One region of the Paenibacillus sp. GCM10023252 genome, then DNA from elsewhere that is predicted to be linked to it. Evidence: riboswitches for the same ligand, from Rfam matches in the RefSeq annotation. Region 1 holds a riboswitch; each other region holds the start of a gene.
What was found. A riboswitch is a leader RNA that binds a small molecule or an ion and turns the genes downstream of it on or off. The one in region 1 is predicted to bind cyclic di-AMP.
Positions count from the first base shown of each region.

Region 2: another riboswitch for cyclic di-AMP. It lies ahead of ACFO9Q_RS19185 (C40 family peptidase); the one in region 1 lies ahead of ACFO9Q_RS09195 (hypothetical protein).
Region 3: another riboswitch for cyclic di-AMP. It lies ahead of ACFO9Q_RS02310 (TrkH family potassium uptake protein); the one in region 1 lies ahead of ACFO9Q_RS09195 (hypothetical protein).
Region 4: another riboswitch for cyclic di-AMP. It lies ahead of ACFO9Q_RS10290 (ubiquitin-like domain-containing protein); the one in region 1 lies ahead of ACFO9Q_RS09195 (hypothetical protein).

Region 1 is NZ_JBHSHW010000010.1:229,362-236,787, forward strand. It holds gene ACFO9Q_RS09170 (PDGLE domain-containing protein) at 1-16, opposite strand, end outside; gene ACFO9Q_RS09175 (energy-coupling factor ABC transporter permease) at 6-647, opposite strand; gene ACFO9Q_RS09180 (ABC transporter ATP-binding protein) at 769-1,530, shown strand; gene ACFO9Q_RS09185 (ABC transporter permease) at 1,512-2,273, shown strand; gene corA (magnesium/cobalt transporter CorA) at 2,356-3,306, shown strand; gene ACFO9Q_RS09195 (hypothetical protein) at 3,309-3,737, opposite strand; cyclic di-AMP (ydaO/yuaA leader) riboswitch at 3,750-3,908, opposite strand; cyclic di-AMP (ydaO/yuaA leader) riboswitch at 4,432-4,605, shown strand; gene ACFO9Q_RS09200 (hypothetical protein) at 4,727-4,969, shown strand; gene kdpF (K(+)-transporting ATPase subunit F) at 5,099-5,176, shown strand; gene kdpA (potassium-transporting ATPase subunit KdpA) at 5,239-6,918, shown strand; gene kdpB (potassium-transporting ATPase subunit KdpB) at 6,942-7,426, shown strand, end outside.
Region 2 is NZ_JBHSHW010000032.1:22,107-29,532, reverse strand. It holds gene ACFO9Q_RS19195 (M1 family metallopeptidase) at 1-1,825, shown strand, start outside; gene ACFO9Q_RS19190 (hypothetical protein) at 1,860-2,681, shown strand; cyclic di-AMP (ydaO/yuaA leader) riboswitch at 3,601-3,763, shown strand; gene ACFO9Q_RS19185 (C40 family peptidase) at 3,767-4,231, shown strand; gene ACFO9Q_RS19180 (FAD-binding domain-containing protein) at 4,414-5,775, shown strand; gene ACFO9Q_RS19175 (hypothetical protein) at 5,902-6,126, opposite strand; gene ACFO9Q_RS19170 (MFS transporter) at 6,313-7,426, opposite strand, start outside.
Region 3 is NZ_JBHSHW010000002.1:111,257-118,682, reverse strand. It holds gene ACFO9Q_RS02330 (succinate dehydrogenase cytochrome b558 subunit) at 1-381, opposite strand, end outside; gene ACFO9Q_RS02325 (LysR family transcriptional regulator) at 630-1,529, shown strand; gene ACFO9Q_RS02320 (cation:proton antiporter) at 1,588-2,817, opposite strand; gene ACFO9Q_RS02315 (potassium channel family protein) at 2,838-3,500, opposite strand; gene ACFO9Q_RS02310 (TrkH family potassium uptake protein) at 3,518-4,858, opposite strand; cyclic di-AMP (ydaO/yuaA leader) riboswitch at 4,958-5,135, opposite strand; gene ACFO9Q_RS02305 (CPBP family intramembrane glutamic endopeptidase) at 5,377-6,990, shown strand; gene uvrC (excinuclease ABC subunit UvrC) at 7,077-7,426, opposite strand, start outside.
Region 4 is NZ_JBHSHW010000018.1:9,943-17,368, forward strand. It holds gene ACFO9Q_RS10280 (HD domain-containing protein) at 1-566, shown strand, start outside; gene ACFO9Q_RS10285 (TatD family hydrolase) at 647-1,423, shown strand; cyclic di-AMP (ydaO/yuaA leader) riboswitch at 1,605-1,823, shown strand; gene ACFO9Q_RS10290 (ubiquitin-like domain-containing protein) at 2,063-3,202, shown strand; gene rnmV (ribonuclease M5) at 3,340-3,888, shown strand; gene rsmA (16S rRNA (adenine(1518)-N(6)/adenine(1519)-N(6))-dimethyltransferase RsmA) at 3,885-4,763, shown strand; gene yabG (sporulation peptidase YabG) at 4,887-5,786, shown strand; gene veg (biofilm formation stimulator Veg) at 5,944-6,216, shown strand; gene ACFO9Q_RS10315 (small, acid-soluble spore protein, alpha/beta type) at 6,396-6,584, shown strand; gene ispE (4-(cytidine 5'-diphospho)-2-C-methyl-D-erythritol kinase) at 6,718-7,426, shown strand, end outside.

The DNA.
Region 1 (7,426 bases):
AGATTTTACGACTCATAGGTTAAGGTCTCCTTATGCGGAATGTGAGAGAATGAACGAAGGGCGAACGGCAGGACGACAGCTGTGATGAGACCCTCTCCAACTCCGATGAAGGAATGCCAGAACAACAGGGCGGAAGCAGCATGAGCGAAGGAGGCTGCGCCGGATAAGGCGAGCTGAGCCGCAGCTGCAACCGACACAACAACGACAGAGGTCCACCCGGCTGCGAATGCGCTCACCGACCGGTTAAGCTTCACTCGCTGCAGCAAGTGATGAGTCATGGCTGCAATAGCTGGGGATAGAATAGCCATATTCAACAGATTCACGCCAAGCGCAGTTATGCCTCCATCCTGGAACAGGAGAGCCTGAATCATGACGACGGTCGTCATGATCAGCGTAGCCGGCCAGAATCCGAATAGAATAGCGGCGAGCGCGCCTCCCATGAGATGTCCCGAGGCTGCAGCTCCTAGTATAGGGAAGTTAATCATCTGCGCGGCAAAAATAAAAGCAGCCATAACGCCCATCACCGGTACAGCACGATGCTCAAGCTGTGCGGTCGTATGCTTGACGCTTCGAGCCAGCACAGCAGCGCTTAGCGCAGCGGCAGGGAGCCATACCTTGGCATCGAGAATGCCATCAGGAATATGCATGTTGTTCTCGTCCTCTTTTCTACATATAAGATATGTAAGCTTAATTCACATCTTATCATTGTGCTACGAATGTGTAAATAAGTAGCACGAACTAACAGGACTAAAAGAGGGGAGGATTCAGATGACGAATCTATTACAGCTTGAACAAGTGATGAAGCGGAAGAAGGACAGTGATGAGCAGCTGTTCGCTGGGGTGACAGCAGTCCTTCAGCAGAAGGAGAGAGTAGCGCTCCTAGGCGCATCGGGGCAAGGGAAGAGTACGCTTCTTCGCCTCATAGCACGGCTCATTCCGCTGGACAGCGGAACCATCTCGCTTCATGGCAAGCCCATGAATGAATGGAGGCCGAATGACTGGCGCCGCAAGGTGGCTTATGTGGCTCAGCAGCCTGTTATGCTGCAAGGTACGGTGGAGGCTAATCTAAGAATGGCCAGTGTGCTGCATGGCATCCCCTACAATGAAGAACGGGCACAATCGCTTATCGCTGCAGCAGGCTTAGGCAAGCTTGACCTCAGCAAGCCAGCCAGCGAGCTGTCGGGAGGAGAGAAGCAGCGGGTGGCGCTTATCCGCACCTTAATGCTGGAGCCTGAGGTGCTGCTGCTCGATGAGGTGACCTCTTCACTGGATCCCGGCTCCAAGACAGCCGTGGAGAGCTGCTTGAACGATTGGCTCAAGGAGCATCAAGCTTCCGCGATCTGGATTACGCATGATCTTGAGCAGGCACGCACGGTGAGCGAACAGGTCTGGTTCCTTGGCGAAGGGGCGCTGCTGGAGCAGACAGCTTCGAGCGATTTTTTCCAAGGGCCGAGGTCCGAAGCAGGAAGAGCATTCCTACACAATCTGCACAGGGAAGGGGGAGGGGCAGCATCTCCAATCTCGCCTTAGCGTGTACTCTTATATTCGTAGCCGTCACTGCCGTGCTGTCGCTTAAGCAGAAGCTTGGGCTGGAGAAGGAGATTGCCATTGGAACCGTCCGCTCCGCCGTGCAGCTGCTATTCATCGGCTACGTCTTGCATGCCGTATTCTCAGCGCAGAAGCCGATCATTATTGTACTAATCGTGGCATGCATGATTGCTGTAGCTGCTTGGAATGCAGGCGGTAAGGCTAGACAGCTGAGGGGCATTCGAGTTCGGATCGCTGCTGCGCTGTTATGCACCGAAGCGATTACGATGGCTCTGCTTCTGGGACTTCGAATGATTGAGCCGGAAGCCCAGCATATTATCCCGATCAGCGGAATCATTATTGGCAGCTCGATGATTGTATGCGGACTGTATCTGAATCAGATGAGGCGGGAGATGGATACCGCACGCGGGGAGATTGAGGCGCTGCTAGCTCTGGGAGCTACTGCGAAGCAGGCGATGAAGAGATCGATTAGAAGAGGCGTTCGAGGAAGTATGATCCCGACCTTGGATGCGATGAAGACTGTCGGACTCGTCCAGCTTCCAGGGATGATGACGGGGATGATCGTAGCAGGTGCAGACCCGATCGAAGCGGTCAGGTACCAGATGCTCATCATGTTCCTGCTCGCTTCGTCAGCTGCCCTTACAGCGATGCTGCTTAGCTCCATCAGCTATAAGCTGTGGTTCAATGAGGAGCTTCAGCTCATCGAGCTGCCCGATAAGGATTGATGTTATTTCCTTCCTTTTGTCATACAACGACACATGTTATTCTGTACTTAGATTGTAGTAACGCCCGGAGGAGCCCAAGCCATTGATACGTACATTAGCGATAACGACTGACTTGATACTTAAGCAGGACCTGCCTCTGGAGCAGCTGACTGGACCGGATATCGATTGGTACTGGGTAGACTTCAATGCTCCTACTGAGGAGGAGGCTAAGCTGCTCAGCAGCCACTTCCACTTCCATCCGCTTGCGATTGAGGACTGTCTCCATGTGCTGCAGCGTCCCAAGGTCGATCATTATGAAGATATGCACTTCTTCGTGCTGCATGCAATCTCAGAGTCGACGCTGAAGGCCGCAGAGGTTGATATGTTCGTTGGTCCGAGCTATGTCGTCACATTCCACTATAATGAGCTGCAGGAGATGGATGAAGCATGGTCGCGCATCTGTGACAATGAGATTCTTCGCATTAACGGGCCCATCTACTGTGCTTACTTGGTCATGGACAAGCTGGTGGACCAATACTTCCCGAGCGTGCATTACCTGGAGGACCAGCTGAGCGAGATTGACAGCAATGAAGCGAATCTGCCGATCGAGGAGCTCATGAACCAAGTGTTCGAGATTAGGTCGAAGCTGCTCAAGCTGCGCCGAACGATTGTGCCGATGAGAGATCTGCTCTACCGAGTCGTCAACTCTCAGAGAATCGAAGGCTTGAAGGAGCATCATCTCTACTACACCGATATCTATGACCACCTGCTGAAGCTATCCGAGATGATTGAGCAGAACCGGGACATGACATCAGACATGCGCGACAGCTACCTGTCCATTAACTCCAATCGAATGAATCGCATTATGAAAACCTTAACCGTCATCACAACCATCTTCATGCCGCTAACCTTCATAGCCGGAATATACGGCATGAACTTCGTCTACATGCCTGAACTGACTTGGAAGGGGGGTTACTTCATCGTCATTGGAATTATGGCCATGATTGGTCTCATCATGTTCCTACTGTTCCGCAAGAAGGGCTGGTTCAAGTAGAACTAGAAGAATGAGGCATAGAATAGGGAAGACTCGAATAACCCCTTCTCATCATAGTCCGTTGTCCACGGAGGTTGATGTGCAGGGGTTACGATATGAGATAAAGCTTGGTCATAGAGCTGCCATTGCAGCTCGTGCCTGCATTCACAGTTCAGAGAATGCTCAGGCACACAGCCATACACACCTATCCCCTTCATTAAGCATCCACACCACATCATCCAGTCTCCTGGTCTGTCTTGATGAAGAACAGGAAGCTCACTCCAGCAGGTTCCTTCAGTGGTGGTCACCTTCAGAACAGCTCGGAAGCCTTGGTTGTTTAAGCAATGAGAAGGAACGACATAGCATTCAATGTGCGTAATGCGCAGTGGTTCATAACGAGAGTCAGGGACAGGCAGGGGTTCTGGTGAGGGCATAGCTAATCTGAACGTCATAACATCATCTCTCCTTTAGGGGTTCATCGCTTACGAGGTTAGCTGTCGGATTCGGGCCAGAGAGTCGCCCTACTGGAGACTAGCTCCAGATTCACCCCATGAACGATTACATCTCTATCGTTCGAGTTGGTTCCCCCGCTTCATTTGGTAAGAATTCAGCGATTTCAATTTCGTATGGACTTCGCCGTATATCATACTGCTGACCGCTAGGTTTGTCTAACCTCCCAATAACGGCCTTACCCGCTGTGAAGCCATATTTTTGGAATGATGCCTTTGGCAAGAAGCTAACGCAGCTAATTCTCAAAATAACTCGTTTATGCTCCGATTTTCTATGAATTCGAGAAGTCTGATTTCTCACTATTTTTTTGAACCTGCCTATTTTTATATTACTTATGAAATCGAGAGAAAAACCTATGAATTAGTAAGCATTCTAGAGTTTAAGAGTAGTGTAAGCGCTAGTTATGGACGGATTCAGCTGAAAATATGGCTAATATCCCCTCTATTCCTCCTAGACAGGTGAATCGCTTCAGGAGTAAGATTCGATTCATGGTTGACTCGGCTGGAACGATGTGAGAGTCGAACTAGTCTAGGCTGGAGTGTTCGTTCCGATTGGACACCATGGAGTCCGGTTGGAAGCAGGGTGTCTCTCACCACCCGAATTCGCAGGCTAACCTATTTTACGAATTTGCTAACAAAGTCTTTATCGCTTAATCCTGCAGGTTCAGTGCAGGAGCGGGGGAACCAACGAGCAGCAATCTTGTCATGAGATGCTGTTCATGGGGTGAATCGCTTGGCTTGCCGCCAAGCGTAGGGCGACTCTCACGCCCGAATCCGTCAGCTAACCTCGTAAGCGTACTCGGGAGAGGCAACATACATCGCGATTCTTCGCCGCAGCAGCTTTGCTGTGCCTTGAAGAAGCCGCGGGAGATGTTCCTCTATTCTCCTGCGGCTTCTTTTGTGTTGCCTTCTAACCATAGGAGGAATATCCGTTGGAGAGAGAATCCATCGTTGTAGCCGGATTCAATGAAGCCTGCAAGTATATCTTCGAGAGCAGCCTCGCCTTGAGCTGCAGATATATTCAATGCTGCAGGTCATGGACGTCGAAGCCCATTTATGTCATTACAGAGAGCTTTAATCCTAGAGCCATCTATCGGGGGCTTGGAGCAGATCATATTATTTTCACACGAACGGGCGAGGTTGGATTCTTGCTGAATGAATCTGAATCGGAATAACCCATAGAATAGGGAGGTCATTCTTATGATGGATGTGTACATGATAGGAACCTTGATCGTTAGCTTCATCCTAGTAGCAGGATTCCTGCATTGGTGCGGCAAGGTGGTAGAGGATGGAGGGGACACGCGATGATCTTCGTACTTGTAGTGACGGGATTGCTGTTCATCTACCTCGTCTACGCCTTAATTCATCCAGAGAAGTTCTAGAGCATAGGAACACTTGCGAAGCGGCCTTCAAGGCTTGTCATTACGATTAGGAGGAATATAGAATGGATGTCCTGCAGATTGCGATTGTTATCGCGATAATTATACTGCTGGTGAAGCCGGTGGGAACCTACGTGTATCACGTGTTCTCCAATGAGCAGAGCAAGCAAGATCGAGTATTCGGAGGAACGGAGAGAGTCATCTATCGCCTGCTTGGACTGAAGAGCAGAGCGGGGATGGGATGGAAGAAGTACGCGCTCAGCTTCGTCATAACCAACATTGTGCTGACCGCTGTCAGTTACTTGATTCTAAGGCTGCAGAACGCATTGCCTTACAACCCGAATGATATCGGTAATATGGAATCAACGTTGACCTTCAATACAGTCATCTCCTTCATGACGAACACGAACCTGCAGCATTACAGCGGTGAATCTGCGCTGACTTACTTCTCGCAGATGGCGGTCATCATGATGATGATGTTCACCTCCGCAGCAACCGGGTTCTCGGTAGCTATAGCCTTCGTAAGGGGAATTACGAGCAAGGGCAAGACAATCGGCAACTTCTTCGAGGACTTCGTGAAGGCACATACACGAATCTTCCTGCCGATCTCCTTCATCCTTACACTTGTCCTCGTGGCGCTGCAAGTTCCACAGACGCTAGATCCGACGCTTACGGTCAAGACGCTTGAGGGAGCGGTGCAGCAGATCGCAATAGGTCCCGTCGCCTCGCTTGAATCCATTAAGCATCTAGGGACGAATGGCGGCGGCTTCTTCGGAGTGAACTCCGCGCATCCATTCGAGAACCCAAGTCCGCTGACGAACGTGCTGGAGATTCTAGCGATGTGGACGCTGCCGGCAGCTCTCCCCTATACGTTCGGCTTGTTCGCTAAGAATAAGAAGCAGGGCTGGGTTATTTTCTCCGCGATGATGATCTTGTTCCTGGTGTTCCTGACTACGGTCTACACGGCTGAGAAGGCGGGCAGCCCGGTCATGAACGCTCTTGGCGTGGACGCTTCCCAGGGCAGTATGGAAGGCAAGGAAGTCCGATTCGGCATTGCACAGTCATCATTGTTCACAGCGGTCACGACCGCAGCGACGACGGGAACGGTTAACAATATGCATGATACCTTGACCCCTCTAGGCGGGATGGTTCCGATGGCGGAGATGATGCTGAACGTCGTGTTCGGCGGCAAGGGTGTCGGATTAATCAATATGCTCATGTATGCCATCCTCGGCGTGTTCATCTGCGGATTGATGGTGGGGCGAACCCCTGAATTCTTAGGACGCAAGATTGAGCCCCGAGAGATGAAGCTGATCGCCATCGCGATACTGGCTCATCCGTTCATTATCCTGGCGCCGACCGCGCTTGCCTTAATGACGGATGTGGGCACGGCGGCCATTACGAATCCAGGCTATCATGGCATCTCGCAGGTACTGTACGAGTATACGTCCTCCGCAGCCAATAATGGATCCGGCTTCGAGGGACTTGGAGACAATACGCCGTTCTGGAATATTACGACGGGACTAGTAATGCTCTTCGGCCGTTATATCTCCATGATTGCCATGCTCGGTGTAGCGGGCTCGCTCGCTTCGAAGCAATGGGTGCCTGAGACGATCGGTACGTTCCGCACGGACAATAAGCTGTTCACTGGTCTCCTGATCGGTACAGTACTCTTAATTGGCGCATTAACATTCTTGCCGGCGATTGTGCTTGGCCCAATTGCTGAACATTTGACACTCCGATAACGGACGGATGAGGTGAAGGATCAATGAGTTCTCCTAGACATAAGAAAAGCATGCTCTCCTCTGATCTGGTGGGCAGTGCGTTAAAAGATAGCTTCATAAAATTAAATCCAATCACGATGATGAAAAACCCGGTTATGTTCGTCGTTGAAGTAGGCACGGTAATCGTGCTGTTCATGACGATCTTCCCTGGATACTTCGATTCGGAGGACCGAATCGGCTTCAACCTGACGGTCTTCCTCATCCTGCTCTTCACCGTCCTCTTCGCTAACTTCGCTGAAGCATTGGCCGAGGGGCGCGGGAAGGCGCAGGCGGATTCCCTGAAGCAATCGAAGAAGGACATGAGCGCGAATAAAGTAACAAGCGCAGGAATTAAGGTCGTCTCCTCCACTGAGCTGCGCAAGGGTGACGTCGTTGTTGTGGCTGCTGGTGAGATGATTCCTGGGGACGGCGAAGTCATCGAAGGACTCGCTTCCGTAGACGAATCCGCTATTACCGGAGAATCCGCACC
Region 2 (7,426 bases), on a different contig from region 1:
GGACTCCGTCATGCAGCCGAAGCCGGTCGCGCTGAGCAAGCGCGTGACGGAGTATCACATTCAGGCTAGCCTGAACGAAGAGGCGAAGACGATTACCGCCGAGCAGTCCGTGACGTGGACGAACCCTGGGCGCAAGACGGTCTCTGAGCTATATTTCCACCTATATCCCAACGCCTTCCTCTCTGACAAGTCGACGTTCATGCGCGAATCCGGCGGGCAATTGCGGCAGGACAAGGCCACCTCGGATTCACTGGGCTATATGAAGCTGCTGACGCTGAAGACGACGGAGGGCGAGACACTGCTCCCGCGGCTTCATTACGAGCAGCCCGATGACGGCAATCACGACGATTATACGCTGGCCAAGCTCCACCTGCCCGTCCCGGTTGAACCGAACAAGTCGGTCACGCTGCGGATGTCCTACGAGGTGAAGCTGCCGGAGGTGTTCGCTCGCATGGGCTATTCAGGGGACTTCATCATGGCGGGGCAATGGTTCCCGAAGCTGGCGGTCTATGAGACCGCAGGGACGCGCGGGCGCAGCTCGGAGGGCTGGAATGCGCATCAATATCACGGCAACTCGGAATTCTACAGCGACTTCGGCATCTACAGCGTGCGCATCAAGGTGCCGGCGAAGTATAAGGTCGCAGCGACCGGCTTCCAGACGAAGCCGATCGAGACGAAGGACGGGCTGAAGATCTACCAGTTCTACGCTGACGATGTGCATGACTTCGCTTGGGCAGCATCTCCTGACTTCGTCTATGACGAAGCGGCTTATTCGACGAAGGGTGTGCCGGGCGTCCGCATTAAGCTCTATCTCGACCCTGCCCATGCTCATCTGAAGGACCGGTATATGCATGCTGCCAAGACCTCCTTAGCCAAGTATGCGCAGTGGTATGGCGAGTACCCCTACTCGACTCTCTCCGTCGTCGTTCCTCCGAAGGGCGGGAACGGAGCGGGCGGCATGGAGTATCCGACGCTCGTCACCGCCTTCGCTGCGGAGCATGATAATCCGGGCTATGACCTCGAGCGGACGGTCGTCCATGAGATTGGCCATCAGTATTGGTACGGCATGGTCGCATCGAATGAGTTCGAGGAAGCTTGGCTGGACGAGGGCTTCACCTCCTATGCCGAGGACAAGGTGATGGAGAGCGAGTACGGGGTGGAACCGAATCTGCGGGTGGAGTCCAGCTACATGACCGATCCTGCCCCGCTTAAGCAGTTGTCCTGGTCATATGACGACAACAATCACTATGCCGAGAATGTGTATATTCGGGCGAAGCTGGTGCTGGTCGGCATGGAGAAGCAAGTCGGCACGAAGACGATGCAGAAGATTATGCGAACCTACTTCAGCAAGTACAAGTTCCGGCATCCTTCGACCTCGGATTTTCAGAAGGTGGTGGAGGGTGTGACGAAGACGAAGTGGACGAATTACTTCAACCAGTATGTGTATGGGAATGAGATGGCGGACTTCGCAGTGGACACGATTCAGGTGAAGCCTGCAGAGAAGGACGGCAAGCGAGTGTATGAGTCAACGGTCGTGGTGTCGAAGCGCGGCGGCTCATATGGTCCGATTCCAATCGAGTTCCGCTTCGCGGACGGTAATGCGTTAACACAGCAGTGGGATGGCTCCCAGGCCCATATGCAGTTCAAGCTTATTCAGAACACCCCGCTCCTGTGGGCGGCGCTCGATCCTCAGCATACGAATGTGCTGGACAACAAGCAGATCAACAACTTCATGAAGGCCGAGATTGAGGGCAAGCAGCGGACGAGATGGAGTGTTGGCGCGGCCAAAATGCTCGAGATCATCGTAGGCGCAATTGGGTGGTAAGTATAGCGCAGGTTAGTGGAAGGAGGACGTAATAATGCTGATGACTCATATGCGCAGAGGGTGGCAGCTGGCTGTACGGCACTTTGCCATTATTATCTTCTTATTCTTGTACCAATTAATGTGGGGATTCTTCCTCTACCGCTTCGTGGATGATGTCGTAGCACCGCTGCTCAGGCGATTCCCCGACAGCTACCCTTCGAATACGGCGGTCTCTCAGTTCTTAATGGAATCGCAGTTCCAGCTCATGCGAACCGAGCTGCTGCAGCCATACGCTTGGACTCTCGGCTGCATTCTACTCGCCCGTATGCTGCTCACTCCAATCTTCAACGCAGGACTGTTCTATTCGCTGCACCATGCCGAGGAGGGCAAGGGCACGCAGTTCATGCTCGGCATTCGGCGCTGCTGGAAGCCGGTAGGCCTGCTGTATTGGACAGGAGCGCTGCTGACGCTCGCCCCTGCTTGGTGGCTGCTGCCCGCTGCACTGCGGGCGCTGCTTCAGAGCGGCTCGTCTGCGGAGCTGCTGCAGACGACGCTTCCCTACGCAGCCGGCTGGCTGGCATGGGCCGTGCTCATACACATGCTCTTCCTCGCCATGCAGCTGGGCGCAGCGTCCGGCGAGGGAGGCATACTCGGCTCGCTGTGGACCGCGCTTCGCCACTTCCTGCCCTATGCGGGCATCTCACTGCTCATGTGGGCAATCGGCGCCGGCCTCTCCGCCTTCGTCACCAGCTTATCGCTAGTGTGGGCGGGCTTGCTCGCGCTGGTGCTGCACCAGGGATTCCACCTGGTGCGCACGCTCGTCAAGGTGTGGACGGTCGCCGCGCAGCTCGACTGCTTGCAGTCCCGACGGGGGTAGCAGCGAAGTGTTACGGTGCTGCGTCTGAGATACAGTTCTACGACAATACAGAATGTGAAGGAATCGGTTACTACCTAGGTCTCTCCTTATTGGAGAGATCTTTTTTTCTATAGATTAAGATTGTGCTGCATTATCGAATAAGGGTAGGTGTATCAGAATGGGGCAAATTCACTCCTATCCGCTAACCAGCATGGGCAGAGGCACAAAAATGGGAGCAATTACATCCCTATCAGCTAACCAGCAAGGGAAGCCACATAAGATTAGGAGAACATCCCCTGGTACATCGATGCAATAGATGGCATTGGCTAATTTTCACATGATCAAGGCAAGGTTATTACACGCTTATGTTTCTTTTGCTCCTTTTCTACACTATCCCCTTCGTTCAGGGTTCGTTCTCTCTCCTTTTCTACACTATCCCCTTCGTTCAGGAATAACTAATTGCACATATTTTTGGATTTCAAGACACTCAGAATCTATGCAAACCTTAAAAAACAGCCTTCACTGCACCGATTTACCACTCTCCTGACGGAAGGGGATAGTGTAGCAAAGAACGCAGAACTTACCCCTCTCCTGACGGAAGGGGATAGTGCAGCAAAGGACGCGGAACCCATCTCTTCAATGGCTTCCTTTCATCTGGCCCCATCTAAATATCAATAAAAAGACCCAGAAGCCCACCGGCCTCTAGGTCTTTTCTCTCTTTCATTTCTCTCATTTTTCTCCCGATTGTCGAATCTTGGAATGATAGATTAACTCCCATACGATTCCCCAACATGCCTTATCCAGCCTGCCTTCTCAGCGTTTTCCCCTACATATTAACAATGCAAGCGCTTCCTACACCCCTCATTCCTAACATGAGAATTATTAGAATTTCCCAACATTTGCAGGAGAACTGTGAAAAAGATCGAATATTTAGCCCAGCAAAAAAATACTGCCGAATTCCGATTGATGGAAACGGGGGAACCACACTGGGTGAATTGATTTTGGGCAGCACCATCCTCCTTAGGGACTAGATGCCGGATAAATCATAGGGATCCTTCAACCGAACCCCACAGCTAACCTCGTAGGCATTGGAAGGAGCTTCACCATTGAAGAAAGTTACAGCACTGCTTATCGGACTCGCGATGCTGCTCGCCTTCCAAGCTGGGAGCGCATTTGCAGATTCCAAGATGGACGGCATTATCAAGGATGTTCTTGGTACGCCGTACAAGTACGGAGGCACGACCACGAAGGGCTTTGATTGCTCGGGCTTCACTTCTTATGTTTTCGACAAGATGGGAATTGACCTTCCTCGCTCGTCGAAGTCACAAGCTGGAGTTGGCAAGAAAATCGCTAAGAGCGATCTGATTGCAGGCGACCTCGTATTCTTCGAAACAGGCGGCAACGGAATCTCACATGTAGGCATTTATGTTGGGGACGGAAAATTTGCACATTCATCATCCAGCAAGGGTGTGACGATCAGCAAATTAAGCGAATCCTACTACACAAATAACTATGTTACTGCTCGCCGAGTCATGAATACCGCTACATTCGAGAAGTACGCTGACGAGTAGGCCATCTAACGAAGTAATGGTAGTCCTCATATTTTTTACAATAAAGCCGCTGCGGTTTGTCTGCCAGGACAAGCTGTATGCGGCTTTGTTGCGCTTGGATACGTTATGGTAGAGTATACGAGAGAGTAGTAGAGTTGTTTCAACAATGTTGCTAGCAAAAAAATAGAGGGGTGTCGAGGTGTATGTACTTATTTACCCACCGCAAGGATCTGCGAATCACAGATCTTAGAGCGTTCGACTATATTATTCGCAACCATAAGGACCCTGGCCTACATCTGCTTATCCTCGATCCGGCACTTACTACTAAGGAACGGCTCACCGCTCACAGCGGCCGATCCTTCCTAACCCATGCAGCTCAGCTCATCGCCCAGTATGCCGATGCCGGCCAGACGCTTCATCTCTTATATGGGCAACCTGCCGACATTACAGCAGCACTCCTTGGTGCATATCCAGCCATCGACGAGGTAATCGTCCATGCAGACTACACGCCATACGCCAGACAGCGCGATGAGCAGCTCCAGCAAGCCACCCGCCACGCCGGGCGCAAGTGGCTGCCCCTCGCCGATGCTCCGCTGGCGGATCTCGAAGAGTTCCACACCTTCGCTCGGCGCTCCGAGCCTTACAAGGTGTTCACGCCCTTCCACCGCATGTGGAGCACCTACATGCAGCAGCACTACGCGCCAGCGGGCCGCACCACGGTCCGAGACCTGCACACGGTCGGCAGCCTCGACAGCGGCGTAGCCGCGCGCTTCGCGCTGCCGCCGGCCATTGCGGCAGCGCTCGCCGAAGGCGCCGAGCGCGCGGCAGCGGGCGCGGCGCCCGAGGCGCAGGGCGAGCTCAGCCGCTTCGTGCGCGAGCGGCTGTCCGCCTATGGGGAGCGGCGGGATGATTACGCCGCCGCAGGCACGAGCGGGCTCGCCCGCTTCTTGAACGCCGGCGCGATCTCCGCTCGCGAGGCGTATGAGTCCGCGCAGGGAAGCTATGGCGCGGACACCTGGATCCGCCAGCTCGCATGGCGGGACTTCTATCTGTACCAGGCGATGTTCCACGAGAACTTCTTCCGGTACGAGCATCTTGTCGACCAGTCTCCGCTGTCGGATCGGCACTTCGAAGCGTGGGCGACCGCCCAGACCGGCGTTCCTATCATTGATGCCGCTATGACCCAGCTGCTGCAGACGGGCGAGCTGCCCAATCGGCTGCGCATGGTGACCGCCATGTTCCTGACGAAGAATCTGCTCTGTCCCTTCACGCTAGGCGAGCAGCACTTCCGCCTTCACTTAAGCGACTACGACAACACGCTCAATCGCGGAGGCTGGCTGTGGAGCTCGTCCCTAGGCTACGACGCTGCGCCTTACTTCCGTATTATGAATCCAGTGACGCAGTCGCAGACGCATAACCCGAGCGGGGACTATATCAGACGTTGGCTGCCGGAGCTCGCCCATCAGTCTGACCGGGATATTCATCTGCCAGAGCCCCATGCCATAGTCGATGTGAAGGCATCGCGGGCAAGGGCCATCGAAGTGTACAAGACTATACTTGCCTAGACACTGTCATGCCCGGCCTCCTGGCCTTCTGGGCTCCTGAGCTCCTGGGTTGCTGGGCTGCTGCTGCGTCTTCCGTATCTTTTTTTTGAACCAAGGGTGCCTATCACCTTCGCCTCCCGAATCTGCTTACTTCAGTATCATCTTATACGGCACGAAGGCTAGCACCAGCGCCACGACTGCGAACGCGAGCATCTGCTCCCAGGATAGAACTGCCAGATACGTATTATAGCCCGTATGTTGCACGGAATAGACCGACCACCACTCCTCTCCGGTGGAGTAGAATAACGAAGAGCAGAACCATAGCAGGAACAAGAGCAAGGCTGATGATAGGTAGATCGATTTATTACGCATAACTGGCAAGCCTCCCATACGTGAATGACGTTGTCATGATCTGTTGTCTTCATCTACACTATAAGACGGCTCATCCGCTGTGAAAGTTACTGCCAATATAAGGATGTTGCACCCACTAATACTTGCATCATTTTAAAAAAAAAAGCATGCCGGCACTCCTGCCCGCATGCTTCTTCTATTTGCCAGCTAGCTATGGCCGGCCAATTGCCGGCCCTGCTTCCTGCCTAATGCCAGCAGGACGAGCAGAATAACGAGCATGCCTGTGACCGTGAAGGCCATCATCCACAACGTCGTACCTGCCTGATAACGGTCCATCGCCCACCCTGTGGCGCGCGGGAGAAGCGCCCCTCCCAGACCTCCGAAGGCGACAAGCAAGCTTGTCGTTCGCTCCGTCATTCCCGGAATGAGAGCATTCGCATATACTAGACCAATCCCGAAGATGCCAGAGAAGCAGAGGCCGCTCAGCCCGACGAAGACGAGCATCCAGCTCACATCCTTCATGGAAGCCATGAGCAGGAATACAACCGCAGCGCTGGCCGTTGCTCCCAGCAGATAGGTGCCGTATCCGACCTTATCCGCCAGCCGCCCCGCGAAGATACGTCCTGCCACAACCATGCCCCAGAATAAGCTGAGTACCGTTGCCGCACTCGCATCATCCATGCCTGTCCGCTCAATCAGCATCGACGGCAGATAGTTGGAGAAGCTCATCTCTAGGCCGACATAGATGAGGAAGAAGACAGCCCCGACGATTAGGAGAGGCCATACTCTTCGATCGTAGCCTGCGGGCTTCCTATCCCAAGCTCCTTGCGCAGCGGCGGGTCTGCCCTTGAAGCTGATCTTGTCGTTCAGCTTGCCGAAGGACGCCGTTGCCCACAGCACGAGCGTCAGGATAGATAAGCCAGTGAGGATCGGGAAGGACAGCTGCCATAGGTCTTCCCTAATGAGATACGCCGCCGTAACTGGCATAATGAGTGCCCCAATGCCGAAGAACGTCTCGATCAAGCTCATCGCGGACGCCTTGCCCTCCGACAATTCGATAATCATCGCACCGACTACAGCCTCGGTTAGCCCGAAGCCAAGGCCAGCGATGGGAGCGAACGCCAGCATCCAGCCCCAAGGCAGCATGAAGCTGTAGGCCGCTTCACCGACGGTCAGGCATATCAGCGCCAGCAGCACGCCGCCTCGCTTGCCTATTCTAGCCGTAATGGATGGTGCTAGGAGCACTCCGACTAGGAACCCTAAGAATTGATTCATAATCCACTGTCCGCCGTCTTGGTACGACAGGTCATACTTGTCCATC
Region 3 (7,426 bases), on a different contig from region 1:
GGACACATTGCCAATCGCTACCTGCCAGCGAGTCTGGTATACATGCCAGAACACGAAGATGAAGGTAATGACGCCTGATATCCGCTGCCACATGAACGCCCAGTTGCGGCCGTACTTGAACTGCCCGGTGTTCACGTTGGACTGGTAGGCTACGTATAGCCCATAGATTCCGTGGAATAACAACGGAAGGAAGATGAGGAACAGCTCCAGCACCCATACGAGCGGAAGGCTGTTCAGCAGCTTAACTCCGGAATCGAAGCCCTCCGGTCCGCCTTCGAATGCCATGTAATTGGTGAGGCCGTGTTCAACGATGAACAAGCCGAGCGGGATGACTCCCAAGAGGGAATGAAGCTTCCTCGAATAATACGAATTTCCTTTCATACTGCTCTCGTTCTCCTTTCAACACTGTGTAATCGCTTATAAGACAAGCCATGAACAAACCATCAATCATTGTACCCCCAGCCCGAATCCTCGTCAACAAATGTCGACACAAGTTAGCCACACTTCACATCCTACTCCTTTTCATCTTATAATGGAATTGCTTATTTTTTATAGATTGTTATAACGAATTCACATAAGCATTAGTTGATTATGATTCTCACTCTTCTATTATATAAGGAGATCTGCCCATGCTTGAGGAAATGCAAGTATTCGCTGCGATTGTGGAGCAGTCCAGTATGAACAAGGCATCCGCTGTACTGAATCTGTCACAGCCCGCCCTGTCCCGTAAAATAGCGAAGCTGGAAGAAGAGCTCGGCGCTCAGCTGTTCCGCAGAATCGGCAAGAGACTGGAGCTGACCCGTGTCGGGCAGATTACTTACGATTATGCCCTGGAGCTGCGTAAGCTGCATCGCCGTTATATTACTGCGGTCAGCGAACACAAGGAGTCCGGCCGAACACCGCTGACGATTGGCGCGAGCCTGACTACTCTTCAGACGACGCTGCCAGACTTCATTCAGTCTCTGACGGCGGCTCATCCTGAGTTCGACATTAAGGCGATAACAGGCAAGACGCATGAGATCGTTACGCTCGTACGCGACCGCAAGGCGGACATTGGCATTGTGGCGTCGATGATTGAAGATACGCAGCTCACTTGTGTCCCCTTGTTCGAGGACCATCTGCTCCTGGTGCTGCCTCGGAATCAAGTCGTGACCGATCGAGGCAAGCTGACTATTCAGGATCTGAACGATATGCCTATGATTCTATTCTCCAAGGGGACCTGGTATCGGATATTGACGGACGAGCTGTTCCACAAGTATGAGCTGCAGCCAGATGTTCGAATGGAGATTGACTCCTTCGAGGCCATCCTGCGACTGCTACACACATGCCGGGCGGCTACTCTGCTTCCGAAGTCGTACTTGAGGACGCAGCTGCTGGATGATAATGATCTTGCCGTCATCCCTCTGGCCGAGCTGGAGGAGACGAAGCGGACAACCTCTCTCATTCATGCTGATTCAGCTTCAGCAGGCCCCGTCGTACGAAGATGGCTGGAAGAGCTTCCACGATTCCTATCGGGCGGCTACACATAGACAAGGACAGCTGCCTCTAGGTTCTTCAGCAGGCCGCTGTCCTTATTATTCTCCCATATTAAGCTTCTGCATCCATTCCTAGCCGCTTCGCGACCCATGCGGTTGTACTGGCCTGGACCAATATGGTCATCAGTATGGCCATGAGAGTGATTGAGGCGATAATGTCCGCATGCTTCACACCCATTCCGATAATGATGCCGGATAGAGCCGCAGGAATGACCCCCGTCTCCCTTACCCACATCATGAACAACAGCTCTCGCCCTGTCCACTTCGCCGCTCTGTCGGGAAGGGCACTCGCAAGCACGGTGAGCGGGCGAGCAACGAACATGAACAGCAGCACGACAGCAAGGCTCTGCAATCCGTACTCCAGCATGAGTGCAAGATCGGCCTGACTGCCGAGCAGAACGAAGATAAGCATGCGCATAATAACGGTCATATTGTCGGAGAAGTGAACGAGCTCCTGCTCCCGTGCCTCAAGATTAAGCTTCACAATGGCTGGATTGCCCCATACAAGCCCCGCTACGAACGTAGCCATGAACCCGCTGACATGAATATAGTCACCTAAGAGATACGCTCCAAGAGCTGTTACGACCATAGCGATGGTCGTATACTCCTTAAGAATACCAAGCTTCGGATGGACAGCCAGCAGCACGATAAGCACTCCGACGGCCGCTCCAAGCAAGATTCCTCCTGCAGCTGTCCTCACGAACTCCCACAGCAGGGGCCCCGCTTCAAGAGCCGACTCACCAGTTACCGCGGCGAGCAGAGCGAAGGTAATAATGGAGCCCGTTGCATCATTGAAGGCAGATTCACTCTCTACTGTCTCCCTCACCTTCTTCCGTATCGTAACCTGACGGAATACCGGGATGATTGAAGCAGGATCGGTTGAAGCGATGACCGAGCCTGCGAGCAGCGCATAGAGCCACTCTATTCCGAACAGATAGTGAATAGCCGCACCTGTTACCGCTATAGTAATCAGCACACCTGGGACACTAAGCAGCGATATCGTCCACTTCACCTTCTGCAGTCCTCGCAGACTAATATTACGGCCTCCATCGAACAGAATGAGGACCGAGCCTACAGTGAGCACCAGTTGATTCACGACTGAAGCGCTGCCCTCATTAATTAAGTGAAGTCCTTGCCCAAGCACCATCCCCATGACGATGAACAGCGCTACATCTGGCAGGCGCAGCCATGCCGCTATTCTTCCGGACAGCATGCCGAAGCACAGAACAAGCAAGAACAGCAGTACCATATGATGAATAACCGGGGTTGCTTCTGTAACCACTTGATGACCACGATCCTCTCTTAACGAATGACAGCCTCTTCGAACTCTTCAATCTGTTCGTTCGTCCCAATGACGACCATCACATCACGCTCAGAGAGCATATCTTCCGCAGTTGGAGCAATAATGATGCCGCTCGCCTTATTAATGGCCACGATGCTGCAGCCGTAGCGCGCCCGCGGGTTAATATCATGCAGGGACTTGCCATCGAGACACTTGGGAACAGCAAGCTCTGCAATCGTATAATCCTTAGACAGCTCAATATAATCCAGCAGATTCGGCGACACGAGCTGATGAGCGACACGAATGCCCATATCCCGCTCGGGATAGACGACCCGGTCGACGCCAAGCTTCTCTAGCACACGCCCGTGAAGCTCGCTGATGGCCTTAGCCACAACCTTCTTCACACCAAGATCCTTAAGCAGGATAGTTGTCAGTATGCTTGCTTGAATATCATCGCCGATAGAGACGACACCGCAGTCGAAGTTGCGGACACCCAGCGAACGCAGCGATTCCTCATCCGTTGCATCTGCACATACCGTGTAGGTAAGCACCTCGCTCATCTCTTGGACAATCTCTTCATCCCGGTCGATGCCAAGCACCTCATAGCCAAGCTCGACCAGTTCCTTGCCCAAGCTTGAGCCGAACCGTCCCAGTCCAACGATAACGAATTGATGACCTTTAATCATAGCTATATAAGCTCCTAACCAATTGTAATTTTACCTTCTGGATGCCGGTATAGCTCCTTCTCCGTCTTAGGACCAAGCGCATAGGCAAGCGTCAGGGGCCCGAGTCGTCCAGCGAACATCGTGAGCGCAATTATAACTCTTCCTACGTCAGATAGATAAGGAGTTACTCCTGCAGACAGCCCCACTGTGCCGAATGCAGACGTCGTCTCGAACAGAATCTTAATGAACTCCTTATCCTCCGTGGTCGACAAGATCATCGTCACGAACAGTACGAGCGCGAGGGACAGCATCGTAATCGTCAACGCCTTGAAGATGCGGTCCTTGCCTAGACGGTAACGGAACAGCACGATATCCTCCTTGCCTCGAATCATAGCGATGACAGCTCCGATCAGTGTCATGAACGTCGTCGTCTTAATCCCTCCGCCTGTCGAGCCTGGTGAAGCGCCGATGAACATGAGGATGATGGTGAAGAAGAGCGTCGCTTGTCTCAGCACGGTGAAGTCCAGAGTATTCGCTCCGGCTGTACGCGGTGTAACCGATTGGAAGAAGGAAGCGAGTATCTTCTCTCCCCAATTCAAGGACCCCAGTGTATTGGCATTGGAGAATTCGAAGATGAAGATGACGAGAGCTCCGATTGCAATTAAGGAACCTGTCATCGTCAGGACGACCTTGCTGTGCAGCGACAGCTTCTTCTTCGTCCGGAACTCCAGCAGATCCGACATAACAATGAACCCTAGTCCACCAAGAATAATTAGCAGCATGGAGACGATATTAACTAACGGATCGCCAACGTACATCGTCAAGCTTCTATACTCTCCGAATAGATCGAAGCCCGCATTATTGAAGAAGGAGACAGCATGGAAAAATCCGAAGCCTACTGCTCTGTCCAGCGGCATGTCATAAGCGAAGCGAATCGTGAACAAAATAGCTCCAGCTAGTTCAATCGCCAGCGAGTAAAATATGACTTTGCGAATCAGCCTAACAATGCCCTCCATGCTGCTCTGGTTCATCGCCTCTTGTAGGATAAGACGCTCCTTGAGGGAGATTCTCTTGCGAAGCGCCAGAGCAATCAGGGTGGCCATCGTCATGAATCCGAGACCGCCGATCTGAATGAGCGTAATAATAATAATCTGGCCTGGTATGGACCAGAACGTCCCAGTGTCTACGACTACGAGCCCTGTTACACAGGTCGCAGAGGTAGCCGTGAATACCGCATCAAGGTACCGAACTCCCTCCCCATTCGCAGTGGCGAATGGCATGGAGAGCAGCAACCCTCCAAGCAGGATAATGATGGCGAAGCCCGTTACCAGGATTCGCGGCGGTGACCATGTCAGCACCTTCAGGTTCATCTTCATATGTACAATCTCCTCATCGGTTATCGGTTATCGGTAGTCATGTGTAGGCAAAAAAGAGCACAAAAAAATAGCACTGGATGCTCAAGTGCTAAAGCGATGAGTCCTGTTCCATACAGCCTGCGAGGTTAGCTGACGGATTCGGGCCTGGAAAGGCAGCCCTATTCAGCAGGTTCATATGATCCTGTCGAAATTCACCCCATGTTGCTGCGGCCATGCTTGGCTGCTAACAACAGTATGGTTCCCCCGTTTTCCTTAGGAAATTCGGCTGTGCTATTCAATTGGTTGTAACGTTAACGATTATAATCCTTATTGGCGGTTAGTTCAAAATCGTGTGAATCATAAAATGAAGGGGAATTTGTGCATATTCGGGCATACACTTGAAGTTATAGGAGGTTGTCTCCCCTCACGTCGTTATTTCTCGCTTTTATGAAAACAATGCTCTTCTTTTCATCGGATTCATTGGATCAGGAATGAAAAACTATGTTATGTTAAGCGTAAATTAAAACAGAGGTGGTCGCATGCTTCAGCCGATACAGGCCGATGAGTGGAAAAAGTACAGGATAGCCGGACTGATTGCTTTTATTATTTTCATACTTGTTCAGATTGTTCCGCAGGCTGCGGATCCCTCGCTATCAACGGCTTCGTCCAAGCTGATTACCGAAGGTGAGGCTGAGATGGCTGCCTCGGCCTTCATTCAGGAAAATCTGCATGAAGAAGCAGAGAAGCTGGAGACGATTCACCAATCCGAGAGTATGGTGTATGGATACTTAACGAAGGAGAAGCTGCTAAGTGATTACAGCGAGCAATATGACAAGCAATTCCCTACCGATGTCTATCAGGTCGAATCGAAGCTGAAGGACGGCGGCATCGGGTATATCTATGTCCATATGGAGACCGGCACAGTCGTCGCATGGCACTTGCTGGAGCCTAAGGGTGAAGGGAATCCGCTGACAGGCAGCGCTGCCCTTAAGGCAGCCAAGGAGCTTGCCGTCCAGCAAGGCTTCCGGGCAGAGGAGCTGAAGCGCAGCGAGGTTCAGAATAACGGCACAATTATGCTGTACCCGGCTGGGTATCGAATCGGCGAAGCTGCTCTAGAGATTAAGGTCCGTACGGCTTCCTCGGCCACTGGCGGTGATCCGCTCGTTACGGAGTACAAGCCGGCCTTCGTTGCTCCTTCCGACTATGTGTCCTATGTCGAGGAACAGAAGTCGATTGCGAATCTGTTGTCTGTCTGGGGCTACCTCGTCATGACAGGGGTGCTGTTCCTGTTCGCTGTCATCTATGCCATCTTGTACCGTAAGCATACTTCATTCCAGCGCGGTCTGCTGCTCACGGGCTTCTTCCTCGCCTTTTATATTGCGAACAACTTCAACATGGCGGACGGCCTGCGCTCCACCCTTGGAGAGAGCACTAATCCTGATCTGTATATGGCCATCATGATGTTCGTCACGGTGCTTACAACCGTTGTATTCGGTGCTGCAGTCTACTTCTCCCTCGTCGCTGGAGATGGACTATGGCGGGCTGCGGGACAGCGATTGTGGCCACGCTTCGGCGAGCCCGGCTATGGGGACCATGTGTGGCAGAGCATGAAGCTATCCTATCTGTTCGCCATTATTCTGCTGGGCATGCAGTCCATTATCCTGATCGTGCTGCAGCTCGTGACAGGAGCTTGGTCAACGAGCGATGCTACGCAATCGCCATACAACATGGCTCTCCCTTGGCTCATGCCCTTGCTTGCTTGGTGCGCTGCAATCTCCGAGGAGAGCATCTATCGGTTATTCGGCATCGGCCTGCTGCGCAAGTGGCTGCGCAATCCGTGGATTGCCGCTCTCATTCCGTCAGTGATCTGGGCGCTCGGACATGTTGCATACCCGATCTTCCCATCAACCACCAGATTAATTGAGCTCGTTATCCTTGGTCTCGTCTTCTCGTGGCTGTTCCTGCGATATGGATTCATCACAGCCGTATTCACACACGCCATACTGGACAGCATCCTGATGGCTGCCTCGCTGCTCTTCATGGGGACTGCGGCCAATGTGGCTGCGGCCATCTTCTACCTCGTGCTTCCGGTTCCCATCGCATGGGTCATGAAGAACTGGCGATCCAAGAAGGGTACCACACAGACAGCCTAGCTCTCTTATTCATTTCACAAAAAGCTCTGTTTCGGGTGGAATGACCCCGAATCAGAGCTTTTTGGTATGCCATACGAGAGACCTGCCTATGACTGTTCTCTAAGCGACTGCAGAATCTGTTCAGCCAGCTTCTCTCCGATCGACAGCGGCTTGAAGTCCTGGGCCGATGCTTCACGAATCTTCTTCAGCGAGCCGAAGTGCTTCAGCAGCGCCTTGCGCCGCTTCTCGCCGATGCCCGGGATGGAGTCGAGCTGGGAAGCGACCATCGACTTGCCCCTCTGCTCGCGGTGGAACGTAATCGCGAACCGGTGAACCTCATCCTGAATGCGCTGCAGCAGATAGAACTCCTGGCTGTCGCGCGGCAGAGGCACGACCTCTGGCGGGTCACCCTGCATGAGCTGGGCCGTCTTATGCTTCGCGTCCTTCACGATGCCGC
Region 4 (7,426 bases), on a different contig from region 1:
AGATCTTCCGCCGAGCGAAGGAGTTAACCGAACAGGGCTATACCTTCGGATGGATGGCGAGACCGATTGACAGCCTGATTCGGCAGACCCTATCCGCACAAGATTATTACCGTCTCGACGAGGCGCTCATTCAGACAGCCTTCATGGAATGGTCAGAGGAAAGAGACCCTCTATTATCGGACTTATGCTGCCGATTCTTAGACAGACGGTTGTACAAGTATATAACCATTGAAGAGCCGGATGAAACCTTGTTGGCTGAGATTGCAAGGCAATGGCTGCGTATCGGCCTTGATCCAGACTATCATATGGAGATTGACTTCCCATTTGACCTGCCTTACGATGTCTATCGACCAGACTCGAATAAAGAAGATAAAAAAGAAAAAGCCCCGATTTTGCTGCTGGACGGACAAGATCGAACCGCTGAAATCTCAGCAAAATCTGACATTATCCGCTCCATAACCGGCTTGCATCAAGGCCGTTATCACCTCTATTATCCAGAGGAGCCGCTTCAGGCAGCCAAGGACAAGCTGGATGGACGAATACGGGCTCTTTTTGGAATCGGGTAGAAGGTTTGCTACTATAAGAACAGATAAGCTGATCTCAATCAGCTTCCCATCATGGCTTCATAAGCAGGAGGAATGCCCGCATGACTTATTCATTCATGGACACCCATACGCACCTCGATTCGGAGAAATTCGACGGCGAACGTGAGGAGATCATCGCTCGAGCAACAGAAGCTGGCATCAGCCATCTCATCAATATAGGATTCAATCGAGATACCATACCGACCACATTGGAGCTGGCTGAGCAGTATGACTTCATCTACGCGGCAGTTGGCTGGCATCCAGTAGACAGTATAGACATGAAGCCTGAGGATCTGGAGTGGATTGAACAATTGTGTGCCCACCCTAAGGTTGTGGCGATTGGGGAGATTGGCCTGGATTACCACTGGGATACCTCCCCGAAGGATGTTCAGCAGCGCGTATTCAGAGAACAGATTCGATTGGCCCGCAAGGTGAAGAAGCCAATCGTCATTCATAACCGAGATGCGCATGAGGATGTCGTTCGCATTCTTCGGGAGGAGCATGCGGAGGAGGTCGGGGGAGTCATGCACTGCTTCTCAGGCAGCTGGGAGACCGCGAAGCAATGCCTCGATATGAACTTCTATATTTCGTTCGGCGGACCCCTTACTTTTCAGAATGCAAGAGTTCCCAAGGAAGTGCTCGGGAAGGTTCCGCTTGACCGAATATTAATCGAGACGGACAGCCCATATATGGCTCCTCATCCAAAAAGAGGCAAGAGGAACGAGTCCTCCTATGTGGTTCTCGTCGCAGAGGCTGCAGCTGAAATATTAGGAAAATCTCTGGAAGAGATAGCAAAAATAACAACCGAAAACGGAAAAAATTGTTTTGGTATTGTGTGAAAGCCCTTCAGATCAAGAGGAATTGAGACCTTTCCGGCGATAAAACTAATTTTTGCCCATAAAATCAGCGTTTTATTGCATGGATTTCCTAAAATTTCGTGAATATCGGATTTTATCGCATCTTTACAACCTAGGGCTAGGGAAGGTATGATTCATTTCAGGACATCAGTAATGTATTGTATTTCCAGTCACGCTTAATCTCCGAATTGGAGAGCGGGGGAACCAAGTGTACATAATCCGAGCAAGGGAATGAACCCTTCTCAGCACGTGAACACATGAATTCTTCTTGGGGTGAATTCTGATTCTACTGTCTATGACCGGACGGACATGTGGAACAGATAGGGCAGCTCTCTCGCCCGAACCCGACAGCTAACCTCGTAAGCGTCTATAGAGAGCGATCAACTCGTGCATCCATTTCCATGAATCTCGTGTGTCAACCCGAGAAGCCACGAAACAGATCCTCTGTCGAAGGCTTCTTTTATTTTTGAATAACTCGTAAAGCGTCGACATAGGGTTATTCATGGAGGTATGGGCAGGGTTATGTACCTGGAAAGCGTGCTTGCACGCTAATAAACCAATAGTCGCGTCATGTATCATGCGTAACACACGGCGGCGAGGCTATGAAGGAGGACCGATGAAGTGGGCATTACTCAAGTGAAGGAGACCCATGGGAAACGATCATCCAGCATGTCCAACGCATTGCGATGGAAGCATGAGAATTTGCGTTTGGTTCTACTAAGTGCCATTATCTCAATCGCTATGACTTTCATGTTTTTGGTGTTGTTGTACGGATCGGCTGATAAGAGCGTATCCGTAGTAGTGAATGGACAAGAGACCGTTGTGAAGACTAAGCAATGGGTCCTGCAACGCCTACTGGATGAACAAGCTATCACGATAGGACCGCATGACAAGGTATCTCTCCCGCTGAATGCAACAGTGAAGGATGGAGACCGAGTCGAAGTAACCCATGCGGTAGCTGTCTTAGTGAAGGCTGACGGCAAGACATCGACGGTGTACACGACAGAGAAGACAGTGCAGGCAGCGATCGAGGAATCCAATATTCCTGTTCGTAGTCAAGATAAGATAAGCCCATCCCTCAGCACAGCCATTGAGCCGAATATGACGGTCTCGGTTGTACGAGTGGATACCCGTGTGTCTGAGACACAGCGGAAAGTTCCATTCACTGTCGTGAAGAAACAAGATTCTACTCTTGCCCATGGCAAAGAGAAGCTGGTTCAAACCGGCAAAGAAGGAACCGTCGTTGAACAAGTTGAGAAAGTATACGAGGATGGAGTTCTCGTGTCGGAGAGATTAGTGAACAAGGTCGTATCCGCAGCCGCTGTCAATCAGGTCGTTGCTATTGGTACGAAGAAGGAGCAGCCTAAGATTCAGGTGCTCTCTGCAAGTTCAACCTCCATGACCAAGGGCGGACGTACTTTCAAGGCGAAGAAGATTATTAAGAACGTAACACTGACCGCTTATTCGGCCGGTGTAGCAAGTACAGGCAAGGATGTGAATCATCCGGGCTATGGCATTACTGCTTCAGGTGCAAGAGTTCAGGAAGGCCGTACCATTGCGGTTGACCCTAAGGTCATTCCGCTTGGCTGGTGGGTGTATATCGAAGGAATAGGCTTCCGCCGCGCTGAGGATACTGGCGGTGCCGTCAAGGGCAACAAGATTGACGTGTACTTCGATAGTACCAAGTATGCCAATAAGTTCGGCAGGAAGAAGGGCTTCACGGTCTATGTCCTAGGTCCGAATAAGCCAAGTGCAAGCTAGAGCGGGGATAGGCTTCGAGAAGAAGAGAAGTCAATTCTGCTTGTGAATTATTCATACGTATTTGTCAGCCAAATATGCCATGATAAGGAGAGGCAACGCCTCTTCTTTTTGCATGTTACAAGGAAGGAATGGTCTTGGTGATTAAGGAGATCATTGTCGTCGAAGGCAAGGATGACACCACAGCGATTAAGCGAGCCGTAGAGGCCGATACGATAGAGACGAATGGCTCGGCTATCGGTGAAGATGTGCTTCGCCGAATCGAGCTGGCCCAGCAGCGCAGGGGCATTATTATATTCACAGATCCGGATCATGCCGGTGAGCGTATCCGTAAGATTGTCGCGAGGCGGGTGCCGGGCTGCAAGCATGCGTTCCTTCCGCAAGAGCAGGCGTTGTACAAGGGAGATATCGGCGTGGAGAATGCTTCACCTGAAGCCATTAGGCAAGCTCTGCTGGATGTTCGAACGGAAGCGCCGGAAGGTTCAGGGGATATTACGTGGGAGCATCTCATGGATGCAGGTCTCATCGTACACCCACAGGCCGCTGACCGCAGGCTGCGGATGGGTAAGCTGCTCGGAATCGGATATGCTAATGGCAAGCAGTTCTATAAGCGCTGTACAAGCTTCCGCATCTCCAAGGAAGAGTTCGCGGAAGCGCTGCGTGAGATGGAACAGGGGGAGAGAGCATGAAGGCAGCTGAAGTAGGTACACCGAAGCGAACGAAGGAGATCATAGCGAAGTACGGATTCTCCTTCAAGAAGAGTCTGGGGCAGAACTTCCTGATTGACCAGAATATATTGCATAACATTGTAGCGGCAGCCGAGCTCGACAAGTCCAAGGGCGCGCTGGAGATTGGGCCGGGTATCGGAGCACTCACCCAGCAGCTTGCGGAGGAAGCGGGTACGGTGACTGCGGTGGAGATTGACCAGCGACTTATCCCGATACTTAGAGATGTACTGGCCGAACAGCCACATGTTGAGGTTATCCACGGCGACGTGCTGAAGCTCGACTTGAAGCAGCTGTTCCAAGAGCAGTTCTCTAAGGTAGAGCGAGTCAGTGTCGTCGCGAATCTGCCCTACTATGTGACTACGCCGATCCTGATGAAGCTGCTTGAAGAGCGTCTTCCCTTGGAGAATATCGTAGTCATGATTCAGAAGGAAGTGGCGCAGCGCATGGCAGCGAAGCCAGGCGGGAAGGAGTACGGCAGCCTTAGCGTCGCCGTTCAATACTACTGTGAGCCGAAGCTCGTCTGCATCGTCCCTCACACCGTATTCATTCCACAGCCGAATGTAGATTCAGCCGTCATCAAGCTAACACTGCGGGACACACCGGCCGTAGAGGTCCCAGATGAGGACCATTACTTCCGAATCGTGCAGGGAAGCTTCACACAGCGCCGTAAGACGCTTGCGAACAACTTGACCAGTCTTGTAGGCAAGGAGAACCGTGAAGCGCTTACAGAGCTGCTGACGGCGTCTGGGATCGATCCAACCCGCCGGGGTGAGACCTTGTCTCTTGAAGAGTTCGCCGTCATTAGCCGGGCATTCCTGGCCAAGGGCTGGGGGTAACGGAGTTCAGAAGCTGTTCATCAGTCTATAGGCTGCTGAACAGCTTCTTGCTCGTTCTGGTCGTGAAGTGTTCACCAAACTTCTCGTCCTTCCATAGGATAGACGAGAAGAGGTGATATGCCCATGAAACAAGGGGACCTGGTCGTCCGCAAATCGTACGGCGGTGACGTGCTGTTCCGTATCGAAGCAATCCAGCAAACCCATGCAGTCTTAAAAGGAACGGATTACCGCCTGCTTGCGGATTCTCCAATACCCGACCTGTCAGTCGTTCGTGATCCGGAATACACGAGCGCATCGCAGCAAGTGCGAATTAAGGTCAACGAGTCGATGAAGCGTATGCACAAGCAGCGAGAGCTGCAGTCTGAGCAGACGGAAGAAGAGATACGGGTAGCGCTGCAGCAGACGCAGCCCTACTTCGAGGTACCAGGCAAGGTACTGCATCTGGATGGCGACAATAATTACTTAAAGAAAAGTATGCAGCTCTACTCCAGCATGAGAGTGCCTGCACATGGCATACATGCCCATGAATCACAGATGTCCGATATGCTCTACCGGCTACTACCCCAGTTCCGGCCCGATATCGTCGTCATTACGGGTCATGATGGTGTGCTTAAGAACCGGAGGCAAGAGGACCTGCTCAGCCTCTCCAGCTACAAGAATTCACAGAACTTCGTAAATGCGGTCCGAGTCGCCAGAGACTACGAGAAGAACCGTGATGGTCTGATAATCGTAGCCGGCGCTTGCCAGTCCCACTTCGAAGCATTGCTCCAGACAGGAGCGAACTTCGCGAGCTCACCTGGCCGCATTCTCATCCACGCTCTGGATCCCGTATACATCGCAATTAAGGCAAGCTACACCTCTATCCGGGAGACGATTAACCTGGCTGATGTTATTCATGGCACAATTAGCGGAGTGGACGGAGTCGGAGGCATAGAGACGTTAGGACGTCATCGGGTAGGAATGCCTAAGTCTAAGGTCACCCCGGCAGCCACTACGCTCGCTTCTATACGCAGGACAACTTGATAATATGCCTCTTATTAGCCAAAAAATACATCGGCTTATAAAAATGGGCGAAAACACCGTTGACAACCCGAACACCCTACTGATATAATATTTTGCTTTGTTTGACAACCCCTCTCCTATTGGTTATAATGGACAAGGAAAGAGGTGGTAGTGGACAATGGCAAAAAATGCGCTGTTGGAGATTAAACGCAACTTGGAAGCTCACGTAGGTTCCAAAATTCGTCTTCGAGCTAACGGTGGCCGGCGAAAGACCATCGAACGTACCGGTGTCTTGGAAGAAATCTACCCATCTGTTTTCATTGTCAAGCTGGATCAGGAGCAGCATGCATTCAAGCGCGTCTCCTACAGTTATGCCGATATATTGACGGAATCGGTGGAAGTGACCGTGTGCAACGACGAAGGTCAAGTCCGTATTACCCATATTCAATAACAGAATCTATATATAGCCTGAACAAGGCTGTTCCGAGCGCAGAGACATTCTGTGCTCTTTTTTTTGTCCCCCCATGAGCGAGGTTCCTTCCTTGCATGTCCACCTCGTTAACCGCGCATACTACGGGTAGCCTCAGGTACATGCTGCACGAGCGAATGTCCTACACTAGGAGGGTTAAGATGAGCCGAAGAAGGCGCAGTGTCATGTCGGAACAGCTCAAGTACGAGCTGGCCAAGGATCTTGGATTCTACAACACGGTTCAGGAAGAAGGCTGGGGAGGTATAAGGGCGAAGGATGCCGGCAATATGGTGAAGCGGGCGATTCAGCTCGCGGAGCAGGCAGCGGCGAATAAGACCAACAATCCTTAGGCTTACAAGAGGTCCAACCCACAGAAGCTAAGAGACGAACAGCGGCAGCGGCTGCCTGTTCATTTCTTAGCTTTTATTCAGTCTGTTTGTTATAATGGGCAATATGCTAACGAACGAACGGGTGGACGTAGAGATGAAAATATACGAAAAAGCTCCTGCAAAAATAAACCTGCTGCTTGACGTCATGCGCAAGCGCCAGGATGGCTTCCATGAGGTCGAGATGATTATGACCATGGTGGATCTAGCCGATCGATTGGAGATGGAAGAGCTCCCTCGCGATACGATTATTATCTCAAGCCAAGCGGGATATATCCCTCTCGATGAGAAGAATCTAGCGTTCCAAGCAGCCAAGCTGATCAAGGACCGCTATGACGTGCGCAAGGGAGTATACATTCATCTCGACAAAAAAATACCGGTAGCCGCCGGGCTCGCTGGCGGATCCAGTGATGCTGCAGCAACGCTGCGCGGGCTTAACCGGCTGTGGCAGCTGAATATACCTGAGCAGGAGCTGTGCGAGCTCGGAGCCGAGCTTGGTTCGGATGTGCCCTTCTGCGTAACGGGGGGAACCGCGCTTGCGACCGGGCGCGGTGAGAAGCTGGAGCGGATCGACAACCCGCCTCAATGCTGGGTAGTGCTAGCCAAGCCGCCGATTAATGTATCGACTGCGGACGTATATGGCCGTCTCCGAGCGAATGAGCTGAAGAAGCATCCTTCCGTGCCCAATATGCTTGAAGCGATCAAGGCTGGCTCCTTCGGCGACATCTGCTCCGAGATGGGCAATGTGCTGGAGACCGTAACGCTCGACCTCTATCCGGAAGTGCTTCAGCTTAAGGAGAGTATGC